2 regions of the Streptomyces sp. NPDC016562 genome follow, and region 2 is predicted to be linked to the other one. Evidence: riboswitches for the same ligand, from Rfam matches in the RefSeq annotation. Region 2 holds a riboswitch; the other holds the start of a gene.
What was found. Region 2 has a riboswitch for S-adenosylmethionine ahead of thrC (threonine synthase). Riboswitches for the same ligand answer to the same signal wherever they lie in the genome.

Region 1 (6,411 bases), on a different contig from region 2:
CGAGCACGGTGTCCAGCAGCAGCCGCAGCCGCATGTCCTCGATGCTGCGCCCCTCGCGGGTGGCCCGGCGCGAGCTCTCCAGCGCCGTCTCCACCTCCGCGAGGCGGGACTTGAGCCGCCGCGTCTCGCTCTCGGCGGCGGCGACCCGGGTGGCCGCGTCACTGCGGATCCCGTCGATCTCGGCCGTCATCTTGCGCAGGGCGGCCTCGCCGCGCTTGACGTCGCTGAGGGCGCTGCGCAGTTTGCGCTGAAGCGATTCCGCTTCCTTGCGGGCCTCGTCCAGCTCGGCCCGGACCTGCTCACCGCCCGTGCGCTGCAGTTCCCGTACGTGGGCCAGCTCCTCGCGCAGGCGCTCCAGCTCGCGCCGGGTCTCCTCGCCGACCCGCTCGGCGTCCGCGCGCTGCGCCTCCTCGCCCGCGGCGGCCACCAGCTTGACCCAGCCGGCCGGCCGCAGCACGAAGGCGGCGGCCGCCACGTCCAGCGGATCGGCGGCGGCGGGCGGCGCGCCGGACTCCAGCGCCCCGGCCAGGTCGGCCTGCGTCTCGCGCAGCTTCTCGGCGACCCTGCCGCGGAACACGGCGTCGGTCTCGACCGCCGTGGCCATGGCGTTGCCCGCGAACTTGGCGCGCCGGGTGGGGGTGAAGCGGGCGTACTGGCGCAGCTGCGCCGGGAGGTCCGCGACCGTCAGCCCGCCGAAGGCGTCCGAGACGAGCGCGACGACCCGGCGCCGCACGCCTTCCGGCAGCGGGCGGTCGAGCGCCTCGGCGGCGTCGCCGGCCGCACCGGCCGGTTCAGCGCCGCTTGCTGGCTCCACAATCCGTCACCCCTACCGTGATCTACGTGCGGGCCGGGCTCCGTCAGGAGTCCGTGCCCGGCCTGTCCACCAGCTCGATCTGGTCCACCGCGTTGCACCAGCGGCAGCGGACCGACTCGATGGTCTCATTGACCACCTCGCGTTCCTCGACCTTCGGCTCCCCGGCCAGGTCCAGGTGGACGTACTCGACGACCTTCGACGAACGGGTGACGTCGAAACGCGTGAGGTTGCCGCACAGGGTGCAGCGCCACCGGGTGGTGTCGGTCGGAAGGGGAACCGTCATCAGGCCGCTCTCTCTTCTTCGTAGCTGATTCAATTAAAGCCGTCCGCGGGGCCCTCTGCGTGCGCCTGCGACCGCAGCTCGTAACCCTACGGCCTGGCACCGCCTCAGGTGGGTCCCGTTGCGTCATGCTCTGTCACATGATCGTAAGGTGGCGCGCCGTACGCGAGGCTGCCCGGGGAGCGGTGGTGACCCATGCGCTGATCGCCGGCTGCGGAGTGGTGTTCGTCCTGGGGCCGGCCTCGGGGCTGAACCCGTCCTACGGGACGGGCGAGGAGCTGCTGGCCGCCGGGGCCGCATACTTCCGGCGCTGGGGCGTGGTCCCGGCGGAGCTCTTCACGGGCACCCCGCGCGCCTGGCTGACGCCGCTGACCGCGCTGTTCGTCCACGGCAGCTGGCTGCACCTGCTCGGCAACATGCTCTTCCTGCACGTCTTCGGCGCGATGACGGAGGAGCGGATGGGACGCCCGGCGTTCCTCGTCTTCTACGTCTGCACGGGGTACGTGGCCCTGGCGGCCTACGCGGCGGCCAACGCGGGCTCCTCACAGACCCTCGTGGGGGCGTCCGGGGCCATCTCGGCCGTCCTGGGCGCCTTCCTCTACCTGCTGCCCCGGGCGCGGGTGACGAGCCTGTTCCCCTTCCTCTTCTTCCTGCCGCTGCGCTTCCCGGCGTGGCTCGTGCTGCTGTTCTGGTTCGCCCTCCAGGGGGTGGCCGCGCACCGGGCGGGCAGCGGGCCGGGAGTCGCCTACCTGGCCCACCTGGTGGGCTTCTCGCTGGGCTTCCTCTACGCGTGGGCGCGCTATCGGCGTACGACTAGAGTGATGAGACCAGCGACGGCCACCGAGGGAGACAGCCAGCCGTGATCACCGCGATCGTGCTCATCAAGACCAGCGTGGACCGCATCCCCGAGATCGCCGAGTCCATCGCCGCGCTGGACAGCGTCAGCGAGGTCTACTCCGTCACCGGTACGTACGACCTGATCGCCCTGGTCCGTGTGGCCCGCCACGAGAATCTGGCGGACATCATCCCCGGCCGCATCAGCAAGATCCCGGGCGTCGAGGCGACGGACACGCACGTGGCGTTCCGCACGTACTCCCAGCACGACCTGGAAGCGGCCTTCGCGATCGGCCTCGACGCGTAGCGCTGGCTTTGGCGGGTTGCCCTGCGGGCGGCTCGGTAACGTCCGGGCCGGCACCGGCGGCCTGGTCGGCGGGGTCGGTCCGTGGGGCCGCGCCGGGGTGTCTCCTCGGCTCGCGCCTGCGGGCCCGTCGCGGCTGTCAAGGGTGGTTGCGCGCTCGTCCTGCGGGGACACCCCGCCACGTCCCCACTCCCCCCCGCCCCGGCACCCGCTGCCGAAGCCGGGCCGTGGGGCGGGGACACGCAGGAGGGTCCCCGCAGGACGAGCGCGCAACCCGGGCCGCACAACTGGACCGAGGCCGCAGGCGCGAGCCGAGGAGACCCTCGTGCGGGGCGCCGCCCCACCCCTTCACCGCCGAACTGGCGGAGCGGCCCGGCGGAGCCAACCCGTCGAGCGACCCCGCAGGGGAGACGTCACACCGCCGGGACGCAGCGGCCCTCCTGGGTGCGGTACTGCCACTGGGCACCGTTCTCGACCAGTTCCCTGACCGCGCGGACGAAGCGGTCCACGTGCTCGTCCGGGGTGCCCGCGCCGAAGCTGACGCGGATGGCGTTGAGGGACCGCTCGCCGGGGGCCGCCTCGGGGGCCCCGCATTCGCCCTGGGCCTGCGGTTCGCTGCCCAGCAGGGTGCGGACCAGCGGGTGGGCGCAGAACAGGCCGTCGCGCACGCCGATCCCGTACTCGGCGGACAGGGCCGCGGCGAAGTGCGAGCTGTTCCAGCCGTCCACCACGAAGGAGATGACGCCGACCCGCGGCGCGTCGTCCCCGAAGAGGGACAGGACCCGCACGGCCGGGACCTGCGCCAGGCCTTCGCGGACCTTGGCGATGAGGTGCTGCTCGCGGGCCACGAGGCTCTCGAAGCCGGCCTCGGTCAGGGCCCGGCAGGCGGAGGCGATGGAGTAGACGCCGATCACGTTCGGGGAGCCGGCCTCGTGCCGGGCCGCCGTGGTGTGCCACTCGACGTCGACGCCGCCGTCCTCGCGCCGGGCCACCGTGCGGGAGGCGCCGCCGCCGGCCAGGTAGGGCTCGGCCTCCTGGAGCCAGTCCGCGCGGCCGGCGAGGACGCCCGAGCCGAAGGGGGCGTAGAGCTTGTGCCCGGAGAAGGCGACCCAGTCGACGTCCAGGTCCTGCACGGAGACCGGGTGGTGCGGGGCGAGTTGGGCGGCGTCCAGGACGATCCGCGCGCCGTGGGCGTGCGCGGCGGCGGCGAGTTCCTTCACGGGCCACAGCTCGCCGGTGACGTTGGACGCGCCGGTGACGCAGACCAGCGCCGGGCCGTAGCCCCCTTCGGCCGATGCCGTGCGGTCGGCCAGGGCACGCTCCAGGGTGGCGACCGCCTCGTCCGGGGTGCGGGGGGCGTTGAGGTAGGTGACCTCCGCGTCCGCCCACGGCAGGAGCGAGGCGTGGTGCTCGGTCTCGAAGACGAACACCTGGCAGCCGGCCGGGAGTACGGCGGCGAGCAGGTTCAGCGAGTCGGTCGTGGACCGGGTGAAGACCACCTGGTCGCAGGGGCGGCAGTCGAGGAACTCCGCGACCGTGACCCGGCTCTGCTCGAAGAGGTCGGTGGAGAGCTGCGAGAGGTACCCGGCGCCGCGGTGCACGCTGCCGTAGTACGGGGCGTACGCGGCCACGTCGTCCCAGACCCGCTGGAGCGCGGGGGCGCTGGCCGCGTAGTCGAGGGCCGCGTAGGTGACCTCGCCGCCGGTGACGAGCGGGACGGTGACGTCCCGGCCGAGGACCGCGAGGGGCTCGGCACAGGCGGGGTCGACGGGGGCGGCGGAACCGGCGGTGGCGGTGGCGGTGGCGTTCAGGGTTGCGGACATGGCGGTATCTCCCGGCAGGCAGGGCTGAATGGCTTCGGTGCGCCCGTACGCGGGTACGGCGCTGCGGCCGTCCGGGGTACGGGGAGGTCCTCGGAGCGCGGGGGTACGCGGAAGCGTCCCTGATCCGAGGGTGGAAGAAGGGGCGGAGCCGCCCTATCGCATTCGCTTGCTCACGGAAAAAGCTCCTCGAGAAGACCAGGACCCCTGGTGTCGAGGGATCCGCGCTTGCCGTAGGCCTTGCTGCCTACGACCTGGTCATCACCCGGGGCACCCCGCCACGGAAGGAGGGTTGCCGGACAGCAAGCCGGGGCCTAAACGCTGTCACTCGTGACCTGATCTGCATCCTGCCACACGATCCCCCGCGCGCAAGACCCCGGTCCGCATGGCGGACCGGGGCCGTGGCTGGAATCGGGGCCGCGGGGGCGACCCTAGGCGTTGCTGGCGGCCACCCAGCGCTCCAGCGCGGCCCGCGCCGCACCGGAGTCGATCGACTCCGCCGCACGGGTGATGCCCGCGGCGATCTGCTCCTCCAGCGTGCCGGTGCCGGGGTCCAGGGCCACCAGCGCCGCCGCCGCGTTGAGCAGCACCGCCTCGCGGACCGGCCCGGGCTCCCCCGCCAGCAGGCGGCGGGCGACGTCCGCGTTGTACGAGGGGTCGCCGCCGGCCAGGGCGGAGACGTCGACGAGCGGGATGCCGACGTCGCGCGGGTCGAAGGACCGCTCCACGACCTCGCCGTCGCGCACCCACCAGACGCGCGAGGTCGACGTCGTGGTCAGCTCGTCCAGGCCGTCGTCGCCGCGGAAGACCAGCGCGGAGGAGCCCCGCTCGGCGAGGACGCCCGCCACGATGGGGGCCATCCGGGGGTCGGCGACGCCCGTCGCCTGGGACCGTACCCGGGCCGGATTGGTCAGCGGGCCGAGGATGTTGAAGGTGGTGCGGATGCCCAGTTCCCTGCGCGCCCCCGCCACGTGCCGCAGCGCCGGGTGGAACTTCACCGCGAAGCAGAAGGTGATGCCGGCCTCCTCGGCCACCTCCACGACCCGCTGCGTGCTGAGGTTGAGGTTGACGCCGAGCTTTTCCAGGACGTCGGAGGAGCCGCTCGCGGAGGACGCGGCCCGGTTCCCGTGCTTGACCACCTTGGCGCCCGTACCGGCCACCACGACCGCCGACATCGTCGAGATGTTCACCGTCTTGGCCCCGTCGCCGCCCGTGCCGACGATGTCGACCGTCCGGCCCGGCACCTCGATCAGGTTGGCGTGGGCGTACATGGCGTGGACGAGGCCGTTGATCTCCGCGACGGTCTCCCCCTTTGCCCGCAGCGCGACCACGAAGCCGGCGATCTGGGCGTCGGTGGCCTCCCCGCGCATGATCCGGTCCATGGCCCAGGCGGTGTCCTCGGCGCGCAGGTCCTGACCGGTCAGCAGGGCGTCCAGCACGCCCGGCCACCCGCGGGCCGCCACGCTGTCGCCGCCTGCCGGGGTCACCAGGTTCATGGTCCGCTCCTGCTGCTAGTGGGCTGGTGGGCCGCTGCCGTGCCGCCGCCACGTCGAATGCGAAGGGCTTCAGCCTATCCAGCGCCGCAGGACGGCAAAGAGCCCCGTCCAGACACTGGACGGGGCTCTCACCGTGGCGACACCAGGACTGGCCGAAATCAGTCCCTCAAGCGGTGGTGCGGGGGATCAGTGGTGGCCGTGGCCGCTCTGGATCTCCTTGTACTCCTCCACCGTGGGCTTCGGAATCTGGTTGTTCTCCGCGTAGAAGCCCTTGCTGAGCTTCGCGCGCAGCTTCTCCGTGGCCTTCACCTTGCGCTCGACACCGTTCTCGTCGACCGTCGGGCCGATCTCGACCGGCGCGTACTGCTCGTGCGAGGTGAGGGTGTGCAGCTGGCCCTGCGGGAGCGGCTCGTGGACCTCGACGAACTCACCGTGCGGCAGGCGCTTGATGATGCCGGTCTCGCGACCGTGCAGCACCTTGTCCCGGTCCCGGCGCTGGAGGCCGAGGCAGATCCGCTTGGTGACGATGAAGGCGAGGACCGGTACGACGAAGAAGCCGATCCGGACGAACCAGGTGATCGAGTTGATCGAGAGGTGGAAGTACTGCGCGAACATGTCGTTTCCACCGCCGATCAGGAGCACGATGTACTCCGCGATCCAGGCGACACCGAAGGCCGTACGGGTCGGGACGTTGCGCGGGCGGTCCAGGATGTGGTGCTCGCGCTTGTCCCCGGTGACCCAGGACTCGATGAACGGCCAGACGGCGATCGCGCCGAGGACCAGCGGGAAGAGCACCAGCGGGATGAACACGCCCAGGACGAGCGTGTGGCCCCACAGGTTGATCTCCCAGCCGGGCATGGCTC
Region 2 (6,411 bases):
CGAAGACCGAGGAGGCCTGGAGCAGGGCCACGCCACCACCGGCGACGATGCCCTCCTCGACGGCCGCCTTCGCGTTGCGAACGGCGTCCTCGATGCGGTGCTTGCGCTCCTTGAGCTCGACCTCGGTCGCGGCACCGGCCTTGATGACGGCCACGCCGCCGGCCAGCTTCGCGAGGCGCTCCTGGAGCTTCTCACGGTCGTAGTCCGAGTCCGAGTTCTCGATCTCGGCGCGGATCTGGTTCACGCGACCGGCGACCTGGTCGCTGTCACCGGCACCGTCGACGATGGTGGTCTCGTCCTTGGTGATGACGACCTTGCGGGCGCGGCCGAGCAGGTCGAGACCGGCGTTCTCCAGCTTGAGGCCGACCTCCTCGGAGATGACGGTGCCGCCCGTGAGGATGGCGATGTCACCGAGCATGGCCTTGCGGCGGTCACCGAAGCCCGGGGCCTTGACGGCGACGGACTTGAAGGTGCCACGGATCTTGTTGACGACCAGGGTCGACAGGGCCTCGCCCTCGACGTCCTCGGCGATGATCAGCAGCGGCTTGCCGGACTGCATGACCTTCTCCAGGAGCGGCAGCAGGTCCTTGACCGAGCCGATCTTGGAGTTGACGATCAGGATGTACGGGTCGTCCAGGGACGCCTCCATACGCTCCATGTCGGTGGCGAAGTACGCCGAGATGTAGCCCTTGTCGAAGCGCATACCCTCGGTGAGCTCCAGCTCCAGACCGAAGGTCTGGGACTCCTCGACGGTGATGACGCCTTCCTTGCCGACCTTGTCCATGGCTTCGGCGATGAGCTCGCCGATCTGGGTGTCGGCGGCGGAGATGGAGGCCGTCGAAGCGATCTGCTCCTTGGTCTCGACATCCTTGGCCTGGGCGAGCAGGGCGGCGGAGACGGCCTCGACGGCCTTCTCGATACCACGCTTGAGGGCCATCGGGTTGGCGCCGGCGGCCACGTTGCGCAGGCCCTCGCGGACGAGTGCCTGGGCGAGCACGGTGGCGGTGGTCGTACCGTCGCCGGCGACGTCGTCCGTCTTCTTGGCGACTTCCTTGACCAGCTCGGCGCCGATCTTCTCGTACGGGTCCTCGAGCTCGATCTCCTTGGCGATGGAGACACCATCGTTGGTGATCGTGGGGGCGCCCCACTTCTTCTCAAGGACGACGTTGCGACCCTTGGGGCCAAGGGTGACCTTGACGGCGTCGGCGAGCTGGTTCATCCCACGCTCGAGACCGCGGCGGGCCTCCTCGTCGAACGCAATGATCTTGGCCATCTGAAGTGGTCCTCCCGGACAGCGGTGGATTGCTCCCGGACCGCGCCCGCGCCCGCGACGGACGGCCTGCGTGCCCGGCGGTTCCTTCCCGCCGGACCCTGCGGGCCTCACCGACCCGGTCCTCGTTTTAAGCACTCTCACCGGGAGAGTGCTAACGCCAATGATTAGCACTCGACCCCTCCGAGTGCAAGCGGCTTGGGCCAACACCCGGGTGTCGACCGCGCCGCACCCCCGTCAGCACCGGGCACGCGCACGAGGGGCCCCCATCCCGTGTCCAGGATGTGGGCCCCTCGTAGGTCTTTGGTCGTTCGTCTTGGTCGACCGCTTCAGGACTAGCCGAGCGCGAGCTTGACCATGTCCGCCTGCGGACCCTTCTGGCCCTGCGAGATCTCGAACTCGACCCGCTGACCCTCTTCAAGGGTGCGGTACCCGTCCATCTGGATGGCGCTGTAGTGGACGAACACATCCGCACCACCGTCGACCGCGATGAAGCCGTAGCCCTTCTCCGCGTTGAACCACTTGACGGTGCCCTGAGCCATGCCTAACTCCCCTATTACTGGCCCTTGCGCGGGAACGCACTTCGCGCTCCCGGGTCAGAACTTGCGCCGGAACGCGTCGACCGAGGCTGAATGTATCTGCGCGAGTGCTGTCTGCAACAGGTCAATCCGACGAGAATTCTGGGCACCGAGAAACATTGAAATAGAGTGAAAATCTGGCATCTTCCAGGGCAACTCGGGCCCGACATATCTCGCCAAAGCCCCATACCGCGCTTGCACATTGGCCCGATGTCGACCCTCACGCGGCCCGTTCATATGCGGCGGGCAAGAACCGCGGAGGGGACTTCCCCAACTCTACCGCGCCCAATCAAGCAGAATTGCCCCCTCCGCTTTTAGCGGAGGGGGCAATTCTGTTTTTTCGCGTCCCGTCGGATTCCGCGGAGGTCAGCAGCCGCCGGCCACGGCGGGGATGATCGAGACACCGGCGCCGTCCGGCGTCACCGCCTCCAGCCCGCCCTCGAACCGCACGTCGTCGTCGTTGACGTAGACGTTCACGAAGCGGCGCAGCTTGCCCTGGTCGTCCAGGACGCGCGCGGCGATGCCCGGGTGGTTCTTCTCCAGGGACTCGATGACCTCGGCGAGGGTCGCGCCCTCGGCCGGGACCTCGGCCTTGCCGCCGGTGTAGGTGCGCAGGATGGTGGGGATGCGGACGTTGACGCTCATGGCGCTACTGCCTTTCCGGTAGAGCAGGGGGTTGGTCAGGTCACGCCAGGCCGGCGGCGCGGAAGGCGTCCAGGCTCGGGCGGATGGTGGCGGTCTGCCCGCTGTCCGCGGCCACCGCCTCCAGGGTCTTGAGGCCGTCACCGGTGTTGAGGATGACGGTCGTCAGCTCCGGGTCGAGCTGCCCGTTCTCGATGAGCTTCTTCGTCACGCCGACGGTCACGCCGCCCGCGGTCTCGGCGAAGATGCCCTCGGTCTGGGCGAGGATCTTGATGGCCTCGACGACCTGCTCGTCGTTGACGTCCTCGACGAAACCGCCGGTGCGCCGCGCGATGTCCAGGACGTACGGGCCGTCCGCCGGGTTGCCGATGGCCAGCGACTTGGCGATGGTGTTCGGCTTCTGCGGGCGGACCACGTCGTGACCGGCCTTGAAGGCGGTCGACACCGGGGAGCAGCCCTCGGCCTGGGCGCCGAAGATCTTGTACGGCTTGTCCTCGACGAGGCCGAGCTTGATCAGCTCCTGCAGACCCTTGTCGATCTTCGTCAGCTGCGAGCCGGACGCGATCGGGATCACGATCTGGTCGGGCAGCCGCCAGCCGAGCTGCTCGCAGATCTCGTACGCCAGGGTCTTGGAGCCCTCGCCGTAGTACGGGCGCAGGTTGACGTTGACGAAGCCCCAGCCCTCGCCCAGCGGGTCGCCGATGAGCTCGGAGCAGAAGCGGTTGACGTCGTCGTAGTTACCCTCGATGCCGACCAGGTCGCCGCCGTAGACACCGGCCATGACGACCTTGCCCTGCTCCAGGTCGTGCGGGATGAACACGCAGGAGCGGAAGCCCGCCCGGGCGGCCGCGGCGCCGACGGCGCCGGCCAGGTTGCCCGTGGAGGAGCAGGACAGGGTGGTGAAGCCGAAGGCGCGGGCCGCCTCGACGGCGATGGCCACGACGCGGTCCTTGAAGGAGTGCGTCGGGTTGCCCGAGTCGTCCTTGACGTAGAGCTTGCCGGTGACGCCGAGCTCCTTGGCCAGGTTGGCCGCGTCCACGAGCTTGGTGAAGCCCGGGTTCAGGCTCGGCTTGGACGCCACGTCCGCGGGGACGGGCAGCAGCGGCGCGTACCGCCAGATGTTGTTCGGGCCGGCCTCGATCGCGGCGCGCAGGGCTTCGGGGTCACCGGTGGGAAGGTCGTAGGCGACTTCCAGCGGTCCGAAACACTCGACGCACGCGAAGATGGGGCCGAGTTCGAAGCGGGTACCGCACTCACGGCACGAGAGGCCGGTGGCAGGTCCGAGATCGACAGAGGTGGCGACAGTCTGTGCAGCCATGATGGCGAGGCCCTTTCTCCTCATCTTCCCCATGGCGCACTTCGCCATGAGACGGAATTGGCACCTTCCCTAGCCGGGGACCTCGCGGGGATGCGTGTGACGCATCACGAGAACCGACTGGAGGGTTGCCGGGGCTTCAACGGGCCGTGTCCCTCTGCCCCTCTGGATGAGCGGTATGGCACCGGCATACGCGCTCTGTGGCGCGCCGGTGCGTTTGTTCGCGGGGACCCCCGGCATGCGGTGGTCCTTCGCGTTGTTCAAGACTGTAACCGAAGGGCCGGGTGGTTGAGACAGCCGTCCGAACCGCGAGATGGATCACAAACCGGTCCATACAGGGGACGAAACAGGGAGTGCCGAGAGTGCTGGAAGAGGTGGAGCGCTGGCTGGCCGACCGCTCCTGGTCAGCCGCCGACCGACCGCTCGACCAGCTGCTCGACCGGAAACGGGCGACAGGCAGCACGGTCAGCGTCGTGCTGCCCGCGCTCGACGAGGAAGCCACCGTCGGCGCGATCGTCGAGACGATCCGGCGCGAGCTGATCGAGGGACCGCCCGTCCCCCTGGTGGACGAACTGCTGGTCGTCGACTCGGGCTCGCAGGACCGGACCGCGCAGGTCGCCGCGGACGCCGGAGCGCGGGTGGTGCACCGCGACGAGATCCTGCCGAGGATCCCGGCGCTGCACGGCAAGGGCGAGGTGCTGTGGCGCTCGCTGCTGGCCACCAGCGGTGACATCGTCTGCTTCGTCGACGCCGACCTGCGGGACTTCTCGGCCTCCTTCGTCTCGGGGATCGTCGGGCCGCTGCTCACCGAGCCGGACGTGCACTTCGTCAAGGCGATGTACGACCGCCCGCTGGGCGACGCCCCCGGCCAGGGCGGCAGGGTCACCGAGCTGGTGGCCCGTCCCCTGCTCAACCTCCACTGGCCGCAGCTGGCCGGTTTCGTCCAGCCGCTGGGCGGCGAGTACGCCGTACGCCGCTCCCTGCTGGAACGGCTGCCGTTCCCCGTCGGGTACGGAGTCGAGCTGGGCCTTCTGGTGGACGCGCTGCACACGGTCGGGCTGGACGCGCTGGCCCAGGTGGACGTGGGCGTACGCCTGCACCGCCATCAGGACGGACAGGCGCTGGGCCGGATGGCCGCGGCGATCTACCGCACGGCCCTGCTGCGGCTCTCGCGCGGGCACCTCGTACGGCCGGAGCTGACGCAGTTCGAGCGGGGGCCGGAGGGCTTCGTACCGCGGACGTACGCGGTGGACACCGAGGAGCGGCCGCCGATGCTGGAGGTCAAGGAGTACGCGCTGCGGCGCGTGGCGTGACGCAGCGGACGGTTTGAGCGGGCCCGGCCCGGGCTAGGTTCGCGACATGGCTGCATCCCATCAGGTACTCGTCGCCGCGAACCGCGGCCCCCTCTCGTACACCCTCGACACCGACGGCGGTCTCAGCGCCCGGCGCGGCGGGGGCGGCCTCGTCTCCGGGCTCTCGGCGGCCCTCGCGGAGCAGCCGCAGACGCTGTGGATCTGCGCGGCGCTGTCGGAGGCGGACCGGGAGGCGGTCCGCCGGGGGGTGGCCGAGCCGGGCGTCCGGATGCTGGACATCGATCCCACGGTGTACGACGACGCGTACAACGGGATCGCCAATTCGGTGCTGTGGTTCACCCACCACCACCTGTACGACATCCCGCGCGAGCCGGTCTTCGACGCGGCGTTCTGGCGCCGGTGGGAGTCGTACCGGTCCTACAACCGCGCCTTCGCCGAGGCGCTGGCCGAGGAGGCGGCGCCGGAGGCGTGCGTCCTGGTGCAGGACTACCACCTCGCGCTGGTCCCGGGGCAGCTGCGGGAGCTGCGGCCGGACCTGCGGATCGGGCACTTCACGCACACGCCGTGGGCGTCGCCGGAGTTCCTCCAGATGCTCCCCTCCGAGGTCCGCGTCGAGCTCGCGCGGGGGATGCTGGGCGCGGACGTGGCGGGCTTCCACACGCGGGCGTGGGCGAACGCGTTCGTGGAGGGCACCGGGGCGGGTACGGGCGCCGCGACGGCGCGCGTGGCGGTGTACCCGCTGGGCGTGGACGGCGACGAGCTGCGCGCGCTCGCGCACCGGCCGGAGGTCGACGCGAAGCTGGCGGAGCTGCGGGAGCAGGTCGGCGGCCTGAAGACGATCGTCCGGGTGGACCGCACGGAGCTGTCGAAGAACATCCTGCGGGGCCTGCTGGCCTACCGCGAACTGCTCGCCTCACACCCCGAATGGCGGGGCCGCGTGGTGCACCTCGCCTCGGCGTACCCGTCCCGGCAGGACCTGGCGGTGTACCGGGAGTACACCCAGTCGGTACGGGAGCTGGCGGCGGCCGTGAACGAGGAGTTCGGGACGGCGGACTGGCAGCCGGTGCTGGTGTCGGTGCAGGACGACTTCGCCCGCTCACTGGCGGCGTACCGGCTGGCGGACGTCGCGCTGGTCAACCCGGTCCGGGACGGCATGAACCTCGTGGCGAAGGAGATCCCGGTGGTGTCGGAGGCGGGCTGCGCGCTGGTCCTGTCGACGGGCGCGGGGGCGTACGAGGAGCTCCGCGAGGACGCGCTGACGGTCAACCCGTACGACGTGACGGCGACGGCGGA

Region 1: linked by a shared signal. The riboswitch ahead of ACF059_RS25565 (aminotransferase class V-fold PLP-dependent enzyme) and the one ahead of thrC (threonine synthase) in region 2 are both predicted to bind S-adenosylmethionine.

Annotation. Positions count from the first base shown of each region.
Region 1 covers NZ_JBIBRZ010000007.1:10,606-17,016, reverse strand. Annotated here, with positions in the region: gene ACF059_RS25585 (NYN domain-containing protein) at 1-817, opposite strand, end outside; gene ACF059_RS25580 (hypothetical protein) at 858-1,097, opposite strand; gene ACF059_RS25575 (rhomboid family intramembrane serine protease) at 1,223-1,957, shown strand; gene ACF059_RS25570 (Lrp/AsnC family transcriptional regulator) at 1,954-2,235, shown strand; gene ACF059_RS25565 (aminotransferase class V-fold PLP-dependent enzyme) at 2,646-4,055, opposite strand; SAM riboswitch class IV at 4,272-4,388, opposite strand; gene trpD (anthranilate phosphoribosyltransferase) at 4,484-5,548, opposite strand; gene ACF059_RS25555 (cytochrome bc complex cytochrome b subunit) at 5,735-6,411, opposite strand, start outside.
Region 2 covers NZ_JBIBRZ010000006.1:410,058-416,468, forward strand. Annotated here, with positions in the region: gene groL (chaperonin GroEL) at 1-1,273, opposite strand, end outside; gene ACF059_RS25485 (cold-shock protein) at 1,606-1,812, opposite strand; gene ACF059_RS25490 (MoaD/ThiS family protein) at 2,215-2,493, opposite strand; gene thrC (threonine synthase) at 2,534-3,808, opposite strand; SAM riboswitch class I at 3,826-3,981, opposite strand; gene ACF059_RS25500 (glucosyl-3-phosphoglycerate synthase) at 4,168-5,118, shown strand; gene ACF059_RS25505 (trehalose-6-phosphate synthase) at 5,165-6,411, shown strand, end outside.